Regions from separate parts of the Lactiplantibacillus sp. YT640 genome, predicted to be linked through region 4. Evidence: predicted binding sites of a transcription regulator. Region 4 holds the regulator's gene; each other region holds the start of a gene.

Region 1 (4,217 bases), on a different contig from region 4:
TCCATTCTTCAACATGTCTTCTAAGTCGATTAATCCACAATTGTGATATTGGTTTGCAGGACTATAATCTAAATCATGCCAGTGAATCAAACCTTTGATATTAGCATCGGCAATTTTTTTTGGCAATATTTTTAAGCCGATTGCTTTTGAAACGGCACCAGCGGTCAAATCACGTTTGGTGGCATAAACATCAGCGTCTTTGTTAGCATTTTCGTTAACAACGTCATCATCTTTTTTCAATAGCTTGTTAATTTGGTAATCAACAGATGTTTGTTTTTTACGATCGATGTCGTGTTGTAAACGATATGCTGTATACGCTTCGGCAACTTTAAATTCTTCAACATCAACAAGTGATTGTTCAACGGCGGATTGAATCTCAGTAATGTCAAATTGCATTTTATTTTGTCGTAACAATTTGTTAATTGTTAAATCAACAATTTGATCAATCTTGGTGATGTGGTCTTCGATGTTTGAATACACATCTTCAAATGCTTTTGTGACAGCGTTTGTAATGTTTTCACGGTGGAATTTAGCAATGGATTTGTTGCGCTTGATTACGGTTTTTTGGGTATTATAACGTTGTGCTAAGCGTTGTTTTTCTTCGAGATAATGCTTATAAACGAAGACACTTTCGTCGTCATATTCCCACATCTTTGAATGATTTTTGTGATAGCGAACAATTTTTTTATCATTGGCAAGTCGTGTGATTTGCATTTCTGACAATGATAGTTCGTTAACAACATCTTTTAGTTGCATGTAGTCAGACCTTTCTGAGTTTTTATTTTAAGTCTAACGATAATGTTAGACTTACAGTTTTATTATAGCATAGCTCGCATTTATACAATAACATTTGTTGATGACAGAAATGTTTAACTGAATCGCGTTTTGCTTTTGTTAATCGGGGTTAAGAGAAATCACAGATGAAAATGTCATCGGCATAGTCTTTAGTGAACTACTCGTCACTAAAGTAACGAGCTTCTAGGAACACCGCTGACTTACACGTATATTCTAGGAATATCAGTGCAGAGGTTACGGCTATTTACTAAGGGTCGTTCCGACCCAGTTTAGTCTTTTATTAAACGTTTAATATATTGATAGCAGCATTAATGTCTCTATCGTGATTAATACCACAGTTAGGACATATCCACTGTCTAATATCTAAGGTATGTTTACCATCATCGTACCCACAGCTTGAGCAGATTTGAGATGTCTTTCTTGGATTAACAGTGACCAACTGTTTACGGTTCTGGTGCAAAATTTTTCAGGTAAACTTATTTTGAGTATAATTAGCCTAAAAAGCGAGGTAGCGATGATGGAAAATTATTTTAAAGGGCGACATTTCCAAAAAGATATTATTTTGGTAGCCGTTGGCTACTATTTTAGATTCTCATTAAGCTACCGTGATGTGGTTGAAATTTTGCGTGACCGTGGAATTATTATTCATCATACAACCGTCATGCGCTGGGTTCACCATTACGGGCCACTATTCAAATTATTATGGCGAAAACAGCGAGATACTCATAGTCAAAGCTGGCGAGTTGATGAAACCTATATTAAAATCAAAGCTCGTTGGCATTACTTCTATCGAGCCATTGATAGTCATGGATTAACACTAGATTTTGAGTTACGTAAACATCGTGATTATCAATCCGCCTATCATTTTTTGAAACGTTTATTGACGACCTATGGTCGTCCTGATTGTCTGGTTACTGATCAATATGCTGGCACTTTAAAGGCTATTAAACAAGTAATTAAAGATGGCTTATTGGTGAAAGCAAATCACCAATGTTCTAAATATCGTAATAATTTGATTGAACAAGATCATCGGTTAATTAAACACGTCTTAGTAAAATCAAGCGGTTTTCAATCACTACGAACTGCGCTAAAAACGCTAAGTGGGATTGAAGTCATGCATCAACTACATAAAGTAAGCCAAAGAGAACCAAGTCTCTTTGGTTTTTCGTCGTCACAATCACTAATCGAATTATTAGTACAATGATCCGTTCAACAATCGTCCCAATGTATTAAAAAGACTATTTTGTTAATTTTGCACCAGAACCAAACTAACTTCGTGAAGCCAAGTGGCTGATTGATTAACGACGACACGCTTAATTTATCTGGCGTTCAATTCGCAAGCGTCATCTGGCACGCTTTGATGCGTCATTGACCCAACTAAACTCATAAAACTTGATTAAAAAATTGTCGATTTGAAATCTCATTATTTCAAATTGATTTTTTATTGTCTTTTTTGGCCACCACCGTAATTTAATCATCCCCGGTACCAGCCGTTTAATCGTCATTATCAAATGATAATGTTAATTCATATTTTAGCAATTCAATAGATTCATTTTGGGAAAGTCGGTATTCAAACGCTATATATTGTGCTACGATAATTCACGTCACACTATATATAGACAAAGGACGATGATTCGCTACGGAACCTGTAAATATTCTCTACATCAGTTTGAGCGGTAATACCAAATATTTTATTGGCAAACTGACAAAATACTTTGAAGAAGAACGCCACATTCAAGTTAATTCAATTAACGTTAAAGAACACCCCGAATTCACCACTCTCGACCAACCGTTTGTTGCCTTCCTGCCGGCCTTTCTTAAAGGCGGTAACGGAGTTAACAACGGCTACACCGAAATCTTGACCACCATTTTGGGGGATTACCTAGAACACGAAGATAATTATCGCCGTTGTTACGGGATTATCGGTAGCGGCAATCGTAATTTTAATAAGCAGTTTGCACTCACGGCTAAACAGTACGCTGAGCGCTTCGGTTTTCCCTACATTACCGATTTTGAACTACGTGGCACAGCACACGATTTTCCTCGCATCGCCGATGCAATCTTAACCTATCGCGATCAATTCAGTTCTCAAACAACAAAGGAGTAGTCCCTAATGGCAACTAGCACCCCAGAAATGGAAAACACCTATTTTTACTTAAATAACCTCGTAAACATCCCCGTCGACGGAGAAATTCCGCTATATTACGATCAAGAAGCCCTCAAGGCCTATTTTGAAGAGACGGTCGAACCAAAGACTAAACAATTTGATTCATTGGATGCCAAATTAAACTACTTAGTCAACGAAGATTACATTGATCCAGATATCCTGAATCAGTATTCCCACGAATTTGTGCGGTCCTTGTTCGACCGAATGAAAGACCATCACTTCCATTTCCGCAGTTTTCTCGGCGCGTACAAGTTTTACACACAGTACGCCATGAAAACCAACGACGGACAACAATTCTTGGAAAGCTTTATCGACCGTGTCGTCTTCAATGCCCTCTACCTTGCAAACGGTGATGAGCAACTTGCTAATGACGTTGCCGATGAATTAATTTCACAGCGTTATCAGCCCGCCACTCCCACTTTCCTCAACGCGGGGAAAAAGCGCCGCGGAGAAATGGTGTCGTGTTTCCTAATTGATATGGCCGACTCAATGCTCTCCATTGGCCGTGGCGTTAATTCCGCCCTTCAACTATCACGGATTGGCGGTGGCGTCGGTGTTAACCTGTCAAATCTCCGTGCCTCAGGCGATTCTATCAAAAAAATTGCCAACGCCTCGTCCGGGGTTGTACCAGTGATGAAGTTACTTGAGGACTCATTTAGTTACAGTAACCAGCTTGGTCAACGTAACGGTGCTGGGGTTGTCTATCTCAACGTTTTCCATCCCGATATTTTACATTTTCTGGATACCAAAAAAGAAAACGCGGATGAAAAAATTCGGGTAAAGACCCTGTCCCTCGGGCTGATCGTTCCCGATAAATACTATGAATTGCTCAAGACTAACGAACCGATGTATCTTTTTAGTCCCTATGACGTTGAACGCGAATACCACACGCCATTTGCCTACATTGATATCACGAAGGAATATGACAACATGGTTGCCAACCCGAACATCAAAAAATCGGTCTTTAACGCCCGGAAGCTAGAACAAAAGATTTCTCAACTCCAACAAGAATCTGGGTATCCTTACATCTTGAACATTGATACGGCGAACCGCACGAACCCCGTCGATGGCAAAATTATTATGAGTAATCTCTGTAGTGAAATTCTCCAGCCCCAGGAACCCTCAGAACTTGATGATGATCTATCGTATAAGACCATTGGTACCGATATTTCATGTAACCTCGGATCAACTAATATTATGAATATGATTGATTCGCCAGACTTTGGTCGCTCGGTTGCGGTCGCCGTTCGCGCGC
Region 2 (4,217 bases), on a different contig from region 4:
TCAGCCAATGTCGCTAATGCTTTGCGCCCAGTCTCACGTGAAATCCCATATAGCTCACAAAGTTGATGTTCACTCGGCAAATAACTCCCGATCGGGTAAACCTCCGCATCAATTTTCTGGAGCAAATCTTGATAAACTAAGGCCGCTTTATTCACGGCAACCACCCCTTTGTTATCGTTTTCATTTATGAATATAGACTTGTTTAGACAAGTTGTCAATATTTAAATAATAACCCAATTAAATTTGTAGATTATACCAGCCAGATCAGGTCTAGACATGTCTAGAGTTCACAAAATCCGAGCTTATATTTCAGTATTCAATAACTGCTTCATAATAAGTGCCAACACCTATACAGTATTGGTTGAACTAGCAGGATAGTCCGCACCATAATAAAAAATCGACATTCGCAGAGCGCTAACAGCAATCTCCAACCAATGTCGATTCTATATCTGATGATTTCATTAATATTACTATTTTCGCAATAAATCTTTCGCTTTCATTGTTGCTACTTCTTTTTTCATTTTTCTCTTTCGGTTCACGAGTGCATCTATCCAGATACCATTCAGCACGGCTTCGCCAACTAACAATACGGTTACTATTGATAATAAAGAGACCTCTTTTGTAAAAACAATGTAAATAATAAAGCCTAAAAAGCCAGCTCCCGGAATTGCCCCAAACCACCTTGGTAAGTATCGATCTAACATATAGAGCACTGCAACGACCAACATACCAATCAGAATTCCTTTAAAATCACTCATGTTGTTCCTCCCTAAAGTCAGTAATAATCTGTTTTGCTACCTCTAACGATAATTTCTCATCGATTACCAATTTCATAACCTTCGTTTCAAACGTATTTGCACCGTTGTCCTCAATAAAGTTAATTTTTTGAATAATCGTGTTTAACCGCATTCGCACGGTTGGATAACTCACTTGATAAATCTTAGCGAGTTGTTTTAGAGAACCTGAGGCAATAACCAATTGTTTAACAAATTCCTGATCCTCACGTTCTAAATTCACAAACCAGTCCATAGCATCCCTCTTTTTTAATATTGTTTATTAAACTTTAACATTGTTTATTATAATGTCAATAAAAAATCATATATTTGATAACTGATACAATCCGGAGCTATTCAAATAAAGACGAGTACTCTAATCCAAAAGAATTACAGTACTCGCCTTATTTAGAATATTAACGCTACTAGTCTCAGTAAATTTATTAGCTGACCTTTAGTGATTCAATCCAAATGCCTGATTATCACTAGCATCCGCGCTAGCTGCATCACTAGCTGCTTGTTCTTCGGCCATCAACCGAGCGCGTTCATGTTTGTTATACCAAGGTGAAACAGTGAAAGCCAAGACATCGTTCATCAGATAAACGGAACTATTAATGAACATTGCTAGTGTCGCCGAACCTTGACGGAACGAGATGAACCAGAGGACCATTTGTGCTAAACCAGAGGCAATCCACCAGAAATACTGGTTGTTGTAACGGAGGAAGCAAATAACGCCGGCCGTTAAACAAATCGCAAAACTAATGGCATCGACCCATGGCCGGGGATCATCAGTTAAGGCACCAATAAGATAGCCGGAGATGGCATAAACAACTAAAGTTGCGACAATTGCGACGATCCACGTCTTACCCGTAAACTTCCGAATCTTTGAAACCATGTTGACGTTCCAATTAGCACTTAATAGTACTGGAATATCAAGCGTTACGACGTAGGCTAATTGTTCCCCAATGCTTAAATAGTTCTTAGCTGAAAAACCAACTACGATGAAGCAAGCGGCGGAGATGACGCCTAATAATCCATTGACTGACTTAGCCGCATTAATGGCTAACACACAAAGAACACCCAAAGTGGTCCCAATAAATGTTAAAATAGACAATGCTGTAATTGGCGCACTTACTAACGTCATTACTTGACATCCTAGGCTAAAATAGAATAGATAGTAGTTCTGTTGTGGCCAACCTTTTAGTTGGTGTGATAAGAATTTAAAATAATTACTCAAAATCATGCTCCTCTTTCCGTTTTCATATGCGGTTGTAGGTGTCTAGTTGGCCAACCAGTCACGTCACACTACTACATGTAGTGTTTCCGTTTGAAACAACACAATATATTGTATCATTATCTTGGCCGATGAAAAGGGTAAAATTCCAAATTTATATTGAATTGTTTACAATTAATCCAACTGCGCCCCGGCAATTTGGTATTTTTGGCGTGCTGATTTTTTTATATTTTTTTGATTTCGGCCTACTGATAGCGTTGTCAATATCAGGTCAAAACAATGCGTTTTGTCGCAATACAATGCTTGCAGTATACTGGAGAGGAACAAACTTTTAGCATCACAATATAATTAATTTTTTTGGAGGAACCTCATGATTACGCTTAAATCAGATCGCGAAATCAAAGGGATGCAAGCTGCCGGTGACATCATGGTTGGCCTGTTTCACGCCCTTGAAGACTACATCAAGCCCGGAATTACGACTTGGGATGTTGACCACTTTGCCTACGAATACATCGTTGCACACGACGCTACTCCTGGCGAACTCAACTTTGAAGGTTATAAGTACTCAACTTGTGTCAGCGTCAATGACATGATTTGTCACGGCTGTCCTAGTAAAGATATCTTGGTCAAAGATGGAGACTTATTAAAAGTTGATACCGTTATTAACTACCATGGCTACCTTAGTGACTCTTGCCACGCCTTTGTTGCTGGTACACCATCACCCGAAGTTAAAAAACTCATGGAAGTGACCCATAAAGCGCTATACCTCGGTATTGACCAAGCCGTTGTTGGCAACCGAATTGGTGATATCGGCTGGGCTATTCAGAATTACGCTGAAAACGAAATGGGTTACGGCGTTGTACGCGAATACATTGGTCATGGTATTGGACCGACGATGCACGAAAAGCCTGATGTTCCACATTATGGCGAAGCTGGTCACGGCACCCGTCTAAAAGCTGGTATGACCATTACTATCGAACCAATGGTCAATATTGGTGACTGGCGTTCTGGCGAAACTGCCGATGACGGTTGGACTGTTCGCACTTTAGATGGCAGTCTTAGCTGCCAATACGAGCACACCCTTGTCGTTACCGATGACGGTCCTAAGATTTTATCATCATTCGATAATGATTTTGATGCTAAATACTTATGGAATAAGTAATATCATTTAAATTATAATCACGAACAATCCCACCCTAGTTTAGTCACTTGCTAATCAGGGTGGGATTGTTTTAGTTATTATCAACAGCACGTTCACTAGCTATTGTCAGAATAAAACTAGTTATATGTGTCTTGGAAAACGTCTTGATTATAAGACATGAAAAACTGATATTGGATAAATTTTAACATCTTTATCCTCGGTCACAATCAACTGATTCAACCACCTAATATATTTATTTTAATGACAACCGTTTGGCAAAACTAACGCTGATTCAATAACGTTCTCAGCCAATCTTCATCTTTTACCGCTTATTGCAAATCGTCATTCACCACTTGACGCGCTCAAAATCATCTTGTATAGTTAGTCCCAATTAATCCAGAGGAGGATCAGACATGACTCAATTAACAAGTAGTGCTTTGAATAACTGTTGTTGCCGAACTGCGCGCTTATCGCGATGTTCGGCCTGTTAAGCATTGACTTTTTGAGGAGTGTCATCCTAAAAATCAATGTCCAGCATGGCTGGATATTGTACTGGGCGCGAGGAATTCATTCGAATTCTCGCGCCTTTTTTGTCGCTTTTGGCACCCCACCGCAGCGATTGGAGGAATTTATATGCTCATTCAGCACGTTCAAGAACTTATCGGCCACACCCCCCTGATGGCGTTACCCATCGAGGTTCCAAATCACAGTCACATCTATGCCAAGCTTGAAATGTTCAACCCCGGCGGCAGTATTAAGGACCGGCTGGGAGCCTATCTGATTGAAGACGGCTTGCAACGGGGCCGGGTTAACGCCAAGACAACGATTATTGAACCAACTGCTGGTAACACCGGAATTGGTTTAGCCTTAGCAACTCAAGCGCACCACCTACGTACCATCTTAGTCGTCCCAGAAAAGTTCAGTATGGAAAAACAAGTTTTAATGCAAGCATTGGGTGCTGAAATTGTTCATACACCTAGCGAGGAAGGAATCAAAGGTGCCATTCGCAAAGCTGAGGCACTAGCCGCAACGATTTCCAACAGTTACGTCCCCATGCAATTCAAGAATC
Region 3 (4,217 bases), on a different contig from region 4:
CTACGGGTGCGGGGCAAGTTGCCGCGGGTTCTCAACAGCTGACCGCGGGCACGCGTCAACTCAGCACCCAGGGCAACCAGCTAACACAAGGTGCCAGCCGCGTGGCTACGGGTCTTCAATCTGCACAGACCAACCTACCCAGCTTAACAACTGGCATCTCACAGTTAGTTACGGGCAGTCAACAAGTCACCACTGGCTTACATCGACTCGGCACAACGGGTATTGCACTCGCTAATGGCAGTCAGCAACTCACTAGTGGCAATGGGCAATTAGCCACCGGAGCTCAGCAACTAGCCGTGGGTGCTAACCAAGTTACAACCGCTGGTAATAAGATTCAAACTGGTAACCAAGCATTAGCGACCAAATTAGGAACGGCCGCAAGCAAGGGGAATCTCAATCCATCAAAACTGACGTATCAACAAGTTGCCAAACCCGTCACTACAACTCACCAGGACCGTGATGATGTACCAAACAACGGTACTGGTATGGCGCCGTATATGTTAAGTGTCTCGTTATTTGTCGGCGCGCTCGCCCTCAATATGATGTTTGATATGTATACCCCACGCAAACACCCGCAATCGGCACTGGATTGGTGGAGTAGCAAGGCCAGCATCATGCTCGTCTTTTCAATCATGGAAAGTACGATTATGCTCGGCTTGATGATGTTAATCAACGGACTCAGCCCGATTCATCCGTTTGCCACTTGGTTGTTACTCACGCTAACGGCGCTACTCTTCATGACGATCGTCGCTTGGCTTAACCTTGTCTTCGGCAAAGCTGGCGCCTTCTTCAGTATGGTACTACTAGTCTTACAGCTCGGTGGTTCAGCCGGAACGTATCCAATTCAGCTGTCAGGTCACTTTTTCCAAACAATCCACCCGTGGTTACCAATGAGTTACAGCGTCAACGGCTTGCGGCAGACCTTAATGACTGGTAATTCTGCTCTTCCTGAGATGGGCGTCTTAGCACTGATTCTAATGCTGTTTATTGCTCTGACCTGGTTGTTCTTTATCCGTCGTTACCCTCGGCTGGCTCAAATTGACTTTGAAGACCCCGTCGCCGTCAAAGCCACTCAGAGTAAGTTAGCCACGTTGGTTCGGCGAAAGGCTCAAGCTAAAGCATCTGACAATAAAACGAATTAGTTATTTGGATTTATGATCTCGAAACACTGCCAAAACGACTTTCTCTATATCAGAGAGAGTCGTTTTTAGCAGCTAACTAAGTTGACGACTTTACCCAAATGGTGCTGTTAATTCTGATTCGCTGGTCAACACCTTAACCTACTACCATATTATTAGTATTCGTGAAAATCCCTACTAATATTGAAACGACTTCCCCATTACTTGAGACTGCTTTTCACAGACTCATTTTGACCGGATGTCACACACGCTAAGTCATCTAGCTTGTCAGTCAACAGCCCAACTAACTAAAACCATTAACTAGTCTCAAATGCACCACAACAATCATTCAGAACAACATTAAGTCACTATCCAAACAAAACTAATCATGATACCACCTCAAATTAGTATGGGTATGCTTTAGTTAGGGACAAGCTTACGGTTAAATTAGATTGGTATATTGATTGAGTCAGCGTTTGATTTTGGCTATACTGTTAACAGTCAATTAATAAAGGAGTGCGAGTCGCATGATCAAAGAATTCAAGGAATTTATTGCCCGCGGTAACGTGATTGATTTGGCCGTTGGGGTTATTATCGGGTCCGCTTTTACGGCCATTGTTAAATCGTTGACAGACAACTTAATTAATCCACTGATTGGGATTTTCTTAGGCAAAGTTGATTTATCCAATCTAAAGTTCAGTATCGGTGATGCTACTTTTAAGTACGGGTCCTTTCTAAATGCCATCATTAATTTCTTCATCGTCGCCATCGTCGTTTTCATTCTGGTGAAAATTATTAATAAAGTGGTTAAAAATGAACCAGAAGAACCCGAGGAAGAAGAAGTCGATGTTTCCGCGCAATATCTAGAAGAAATTCGTGATTTATTAAAGGAACAGGCTAAAAAATAAGTGAAAATAGCTCCCAAGCAAATTTTTCATTAAAAGTCTATATGGTATTAAAACTTTTTTTGAGATACAATATATTGTGCAATTTTTTATAAAGAGGGGCTATCATGGTGATAATAACAGCAGGAATGATTGGAGTCGGCAAAACCACGTTAACGGGGTTAATTGCTGACCACCTTGGAACTAAGGCATTTTACGAACCGGTTGGCGACAACCCCGTATTGCCACTTTATTATTCGGATCCTAAGAATTACGGGTTCCTATTACAAATCTATTTCCTCAACAAACGTTTTGCAATGATCAAGAAGGCATTGGCCGACGATAACAACGTCCTCGACCGCTCCATCTATGAAGATGCCCTCTTCACCAAAGAAAACAACGCTGAAGGAAACATCTCTGACACTGAATTGAATGTTTACTTGCAACTACTAGACAATATGATGACCGAATTGACTGAACTGCCTAAGAAGGCACCAGACTTGATGGTCTACTCTGAAACTGACTTCGATACGATTCTTTACCGGATCAAGAAACGTGGTCGCGACTACGAACAGTTCGACCACAACCCTGAACTGGAATCTTATTACTATAAGATGTGGACCGCTTATCGGAAATGGTACGATGAATACGATGCTAGCCCTAAAATGAAGATTGATTTACAACAGTACGACTTGGAAAAACCTGCTAACCAACAAGCAGTGCTGGCTCAAATCGATTCTGAATTAGGCAAGATTCGCAATCCAACCACAGTTTAATTAATCATGCTAAAAGCGCCAGTCCCGATAATGGGGACTAGCGCTTTTATTGCGCACAATCTAGCGAGCAAACAATACAGAAACTTCTTAATGACTCGCGACCAGCTAACTAGGTAGCGCGGGTAGTGTCGCATTACCAAACGACAATCTTTGAATGCCGCACTAGCACAATTGCGCTCGATTACATGGCTGCCCGGACTTGTTGGGCTAACTCAAAGTTATTGGTAATCACCGCATTGACCGAGGCTGCGAACAATTGTTGCATTACGATTGGCTCATCCACTGTCCAAACCCGTTCAGCAACATGGTGTACAGGTTGATAGTGTTCAAGATGCACCCCTTCTAAGTGTTCGTGAGTCGCAAACTCATCCGGATTACCCAGACGCGCTGAAGTCAAAAAAGCATATTTCTGGCTGGCATCAATGGCGTAGGCCCGCTGTAAACTCTTCAGATTAAACGACGAAAAAACGACCGGATAAATTAAGTCAGTCTGCCGGACCATCCGTAGCACAATCCGCTCGATATCAAGATAATAGTGTCGATCAGTCTTCAACTCAAGGTTCAAGTGAACGGGCTCCCCACTCACTAAGTTTAAAAATTCTTGTAAGGATGGGACGGGCTCTCCATTTGCTAATTCAAATCTACGCAACTGTTCGAAGGTCAGATCCGCAATGGCCCCTTGCCCATTAGTAGTTCGATCGATTCGTTCGTCATGCATAATCACTGGTATTTGATCCTGGGTAAGATGGACGTCAAACTCTAAGCCATCGATATGATGACTGATGGCATACGCAAACCCAGCTAGCGAATTCTCAGGAAACTTAACGGGAACGCCCCGATGACCATAAATCAACGACATATTTGGCACAATTCTTCAACTCTTTCCAATTAATGACGACCGTTTGCACGGTTATTTGATTCTAACACTTTATTGTACGTATTTTCAGCCGTTTGCAACGATTGTCGAATATCTTGGCCTGCAAAAATCTGCTGCATCGCCGTTTGAATCGCCGTCCGTGCGGGAACCCAACCATCGACAAAGACACCTGAGTTCGTATTATTAGGCTTCGTTCGTAGCATCTGATTACCAGAAACTTCTAGGACCGGCGACTTCTTGAATAGTTTTTTCAGCGTTGGCTCGTCCTTAGCCCCCTTATTAACGGCTAAATAACCAGTCTTGGCTTGCCAATCGGCTTGCGTCTGTGCGCTAGCGAGAAACTTAGTGAATTCCCACGCGCCATCTTGGACCGCGCTTGGTTTATCGTTCGCAATCCAAAGTGCCGCCCCACCAACTGCGATTCCGTTGGCTCTCTGACCATTCGGCCGTGGGAAATATGTGACACCTAGATCATTTTTGAGCACTTGATACAACTGACCCGTGTTCGCGGACGATTGCATGAAGATACCCAAATGGCCTGCCAAGAAAGAAGCTGCTTCAT
Region 4 (4,217 bases):
TCGATTACGACCGACCATCTCAATCTCACTCGCAAGGTAACGTACCCGTTGCATGATTCGCTGCGCTTTGACTGGTTCTTCATCACCCTTTTGTGAGAGCGTCAAATAACCATCTTGCAATTCTTGCATCGAAAAATTAGACGAAAAACAAGTTGGCAGTTCCTCCTGCATTCGATACTCCAGAATAACCCCGAGCACATCGTCCCGAATCCAAGTCGACGAAGCATCCGCACCGATATCATCAATCATGAGAATCGGTGCCCGTTTAATCGCATCGACCTTATCCGCCGACGTATTGTTACTAATTGAGCGCTTCATCTCGACCGCAAAACTCGGAAAATGAATCAAGGTCGTATTGAAACCCTTAGCAGCCAACGCGTTCGCCATCCCACCGAGTAAATAAGTTTTACCGACACCAAATGAGCCGTAGAGATATAAGCCCCGGTGAAAACGCTTGGGCGCTTGTGTATAGGCATCAATAAAATCAAGTGCTGCCATTAATGCTGTCGCCCGGTCACCATCTTGATCATACGTCTTTAAGTCCGCCGTCTGAATATTTTTCGGCATGCTGATTGATCGAACCCGCTGTTGCAATGCGTGAGCAGCTTGCTGTTCTTGCATTTGTGGTGTTGGCTGATAAGCAATGTCAATCAAGTGATTACTCATCACTAATGTCGGCTGATACCCAGGTGCTTGAGTTGGCTCGTGCCGCGCAATTTTACGTTTCTCTTCACAAAATTCATATAATTTAGCCGCTGAACGTTCTAGCGCATCCGAAGATAATTCGTTTTGATGAGCAGCTAAAAACTGGCGAACATCTGGATCTTGGTACACAGTTGTCATTAACGCCTCATACCGATGATTCAAGTTTTTCCGATTCATTAACGTCCGGAGTGTTTCTGAGATATTCTCCATGTTTTAGTCCTCCTTTTCCGAATTTGTCTCAAGCTTTGCTAGTCGATCAGCAAGCTGTTTGCGTTGGGCAGCAGTAATTTGTTTACCGGTCTGAGCTGGTTGCTTACCACTCTCAGTCTGTTGCTGTTGTTGGGCCCACTTTGGCATAATCTCCTTACGCGTCGGTCGATTGTTCTTGCGCCGTGTTGGTGTTGATTTCGGCTGTTTACGTTGCTTCAAATACATCAAAGCCGCTTCCGGCGTCGTAATGCCGTGTTGTTGCCAATCATTGGCGACTGTTTCTAGCAAATTACGATTAAGGGCAGCTAACTCCCGATTTTGCAATAAGTAGTAGATCACCATGTTGATGACGGCATTGGGTAATACCCCCCGACCAATTAAATCATGAACTAGCCGGTTCTCACCGCTCGTCACAAAACCATGTTTCTCCTGCTTCAAAGCTGATAAAAAGTCATACGGCACTGTCTGCTTAGCATACGTCACGAGTTGCTGCTCAGCCGTTGAGAGCTGTGCTGAAGCCTTGTTATCCTTAGTGGTCGTCGTTGCAACCGTTGCTTCCGTAGCGACCTGCTGACTCGAAACTGCGGGCCGTTCATAGCGCCGCGCAATCAATAATTTCAATTGATTTTCATCAAACTGACCCGTTGTTAAACTAGCCACTTCACTGATTAACTTAGCCATCTCAATCTCACTGATGCCGTAGACCCGACTTTCCGTAATGATCAGTTGCCGTGAACTCGCAACCTGTTTGAGATCAACATAGTTCTGCTTCAAAATTTGCCCCAACAGTTGCCAGTCAAAGTCATCGTCACTGAGCACGGGCGAGTGATCCTCGGCCGGTTCATTGGCCGCCAATTGGGCGCGCACCTTTTGCACTGAAAGAGGTGGCGTCGTAACTTTTTGACTATCAACGTGAAACACATCTAAGATATTTGCCGTCACGTCTTTGGCAGCCGTCAAGTCAATCGGCTGTGCTGCAAAATCGCCAGCAAGTTGTTGATAACGTAACTCACCGACCGTATCTAACAATAGGACACTCAATAGATCATCCGCAAAGAATTGTAACGCCAGTAATGGTGCTTGTAATTGATAAATGTACATGGCACCCAATTCATCTTGTTGATAATAGCTGCGCAACAAGCCAGTTGCTTCAAGTTTACGCCGAGCCGCTAACACCGTCGGCAAGTCCACATTTAGGATGCCAAGCAGTTCCGCGTGACTGCGTCGATTGCTCAGCTCATTCTCGCTACTCTGTAAGCTACGTAACGCCGCGTACAAGCTATATGCCAATGGCCCCATCAGTGGCAAGTATAATTCCGCCAATACAGCTTGTTGCGCCGCACTGAGCGCTGGTGCTTGCGGGACCACTAACCCAGTTTTGGGTGTTAAGGGTTCATCATTTGGCATGTTGTTCACCATTCTTTTTCACTAATCTTTTTTTCGTTTAGGTGCGTGGGTCGTCTTCGCTGACGGTTTTGCCAGTTTGACCTTATCACGCTCCATCATATCTTGGAGTTCATTCAAGAAGACGTGCATATCCTTGAATTGCCGGTAAACACTGGCAAAACGAATGTACGAAATTTCGTCAATATCTGCCAATTGCTCCATGACATACTCGCCGATAACTTGGCTTGAAATTTCATTTTCGCCCAGTGACCGGACCTTATTTTCAACATCATCAACGACGCCCGTCATGGTTTCCATGCTAACGGGTCGTTTCTCGGCCGAGCGAATAATTCCGCGCAAGACTTTTTCACGATTGAATTCTTCGCGGGCACCATTTTTCTTAATGACTAATAATGGCGTGGCTTCGACCCGTTCAAATGTTGTGAACCGGAACCCACAGTTTTCGCATTCCCGGCGCCGTCGAATCACGCGACCATCATCAGTTGGTCGACTGTCAACCACGCGGGAGCCATTATGATGACAATGTGGACATTGCATAGACTTCTCACCCCTTGTAACAACTAACAATCAGTTTTTCTTTATTTAGTAATAGTTTTCAGCCATTTTAACACGGCTGCTTTAGTTTTATCAATGTTGGCCCCGTTATCAATGACAACGTCAGCCCTTGCGACCTTCTGTGCAAGTGGCATTTGGCTGTCAATTCGTGCCTGAGCCGCCTGTTGCGATAAGTGGTTACGTGCCATTAACCGCTGCAATACTACGGCTGGTGGTGCCGTCACAACCAACACTTGATCACAAACATGTTGCCAGCCACTTTCAAATAACAACGGCACATCTAAAATAATTGCGTCGGGCTGTTGCTGGTTTGCCGCGACAATCGCTTCGAACATCGCGTACTGAATCGGTAACCGTGTAATTGCGGTTAAGGCTTGTAAAGCTTGAGCATCGTTAAAAACCAACTGGCCAAGCCATGGCCGATTCAGCCGCCCGTCTGCCAGCACTGCTTGCTGACCAAAGTGCGCCACAATCTTTTGGGTCGTCGGTTGGCCTGGCCCTTCAACCTGCCACGCGATTTTATCCGCATCAACGATTGGTAACTTAGTTGCCAGCAGCTTAGAAACAGTCGACTTACCAGTGGCAATGCCACCAGTCAATCCAATCAGCTTTGTCATCTTGATCACCTACAACCGTTGTTCTAACGGACAAAAATGGGTCCCTCGCTGTGCCACTTTGATTTTCTCAATAATCGTGCCACACCGTTCGCAAGGTTCCCCTTCACGACCATAGACGTGTAAGTGATTTTGAAACTGACCGGCCTCACCAAATGCCGTTGAAAATGAATGAACAGTGGTGCCGTGACCTTTAATTGCCATCGCCATTTCATCAATAATGTTTTGGCGCAATGTTGCAATCTCATCAGTAGTTAGTGAATTAGCAGGCCGCATTGGATGAATCTTACTCATCCATAGCGTTTCGTCCGCATAAATGTTCCCAATGCCCGCAATCTTACTTTGATCCAACAATAGTGGTTTGATCATCTTTTTCGACTTGCCAAAAGTGGCCGTCATATAAGCCAGTGTTAACTGTTCAGCAACGGGTTCCGGGCCAATTGTCCGCAATCCCGCCACCGTGTTTTCTTCACCGGTCGGCACGAGCGTCATTCGCCCGAACTTACGCGTATCGTTGTACAACAAATCACGATCATCGGTCAGATGGAAGATCACGTGCGTGTGTTTACCTTGATCTTCACCACGCGGTACAACATTATACTTGCCTTCCATCCGCAAATGCGACACCATCGTCAGACCATTGCTAAAGCGAAACAATAAATACTTCCCCCGCCGATCAATGGTCTGGATCGTTTGGTTGGCTAAACGCTGTTTGAAACTATCGAC

The links. The regulator NrdR, encoded in region 4, represses ribonucleotide reductase genes. The targets are predictions, from matches to a motif close to ACACNATATATNGTGT.
Region 1: ACOV1R_RS13625 (class Ib ribonucleoside-diphosphate reductase assembly flavoprotein NrdI) is a predicted target of NrdR. The motif match lies at 2,370-2,385, and genes of this name have one in related genera.
Region 2: pnuC (nicotinamide riboside transporter PnuC) is a predicted target of NrdR. The motif match lies at 2,109-2,124, and genes of this name have one in related genera.
Region 3: ACOV1R_RS08430 (deoxynucleoside kinase) is a predicted target of NrdR. The motif match lies at 2,091-2,106, and genes of this name have one in related genera.

What each region holds. Positions count from the first base shown of each region.
Region 1 is NZ_JBMNVY010000033.1:2,698-6,914, forward strand. It holds gene nrdD (anaerobic ribonucleoside-triphosphate reductase) at 1-756, opposite strand, end outside; partial or broken gene ACOV1R_RS13615 (zinc ribbon domain-containing protein) at 1,076-1,240, opposite strand; gene ACOV1R_RS13620 (IS6 family transposase) at 1,313-1,999, shown strand; gene ACOV1R_RS13625 (class Ib ribonucleoside-diphosphate reductase assembly flavoprotein NrdI) at 2,450-2,902, shown strand; gene nrdE (class 1b ribonucleoside-diphosphate reductase subunit alpha) at 2,930-4,217, shown strand, end outside.
Region 2 is NZ_JBMNVY010000002.1:258,150-262,366, reverse strand. It holds gene treR (trehalose operon repressor) at 1-155, opposite strand, end outside; gene ACOV1R_RS02815 (hypothetical protein) at 471-758, opposite strand; gene ACOV1R_RS02810 (DUF2089 family protein) at 751-1,029, opposite strand; gene pnuC (nicotinamide riboside transporter PnuC) at 1,228-2,016, opposite strand; gene map (type I methionyl aminopeptidase) at 2,378-3,169, shown strand; gene ACOV1R_RS02795 (PLP-dependent cysteine synthase family protein) at 3,782-4,217, shown strand, end outside.
Region 3 is NZ_JBMNVY010000010.1:42,654-46,870, reverse strand. It holds gene ACOV1R_RS08440 (YhgE/Pip domain-containing protein) at 1-1,142, shown strand, start outside; gene mscL (large-conductance mechanosensitive channel protein MscL) at 1,646-2,026, shown strand; gene ACOV1R_RS08430 (deoxynucleoside kinase) at 2,131-2,778, shown strand; gene ACOV1R_RS08425 (glycerophosphodiester phosphodiesterase) at 2,960-3,646, opposite strand; gene ACOV1R_RS08420 (ABC transporter substrate-binding protein) at 3,667-4,217, opposite strand, start outside.
Region 4 is NZ_JBMNVY010000004.1:161,311-165,527, forward strand. It holds gene dnaI (primosomal protein DnaI) at 1-915, opposite strand, end outside; gene ACOV1R_RS04850 (replication initiation and membrane attachment family protein) at 919-2,322, opposite strand; gene nrdR (transcriptional regulator NrdR) at 2,344-2,859, opposite strand; gene coaE (dephospho-CoA kinase) at 2,901-3,494, opposite strand; gene mutM (bifunctional DNA-formamidopyrimidine glycosylase/DNA-(apurinic or apyrimidinic site) lyase) at 3,504-4,217, opposite strand, start outside.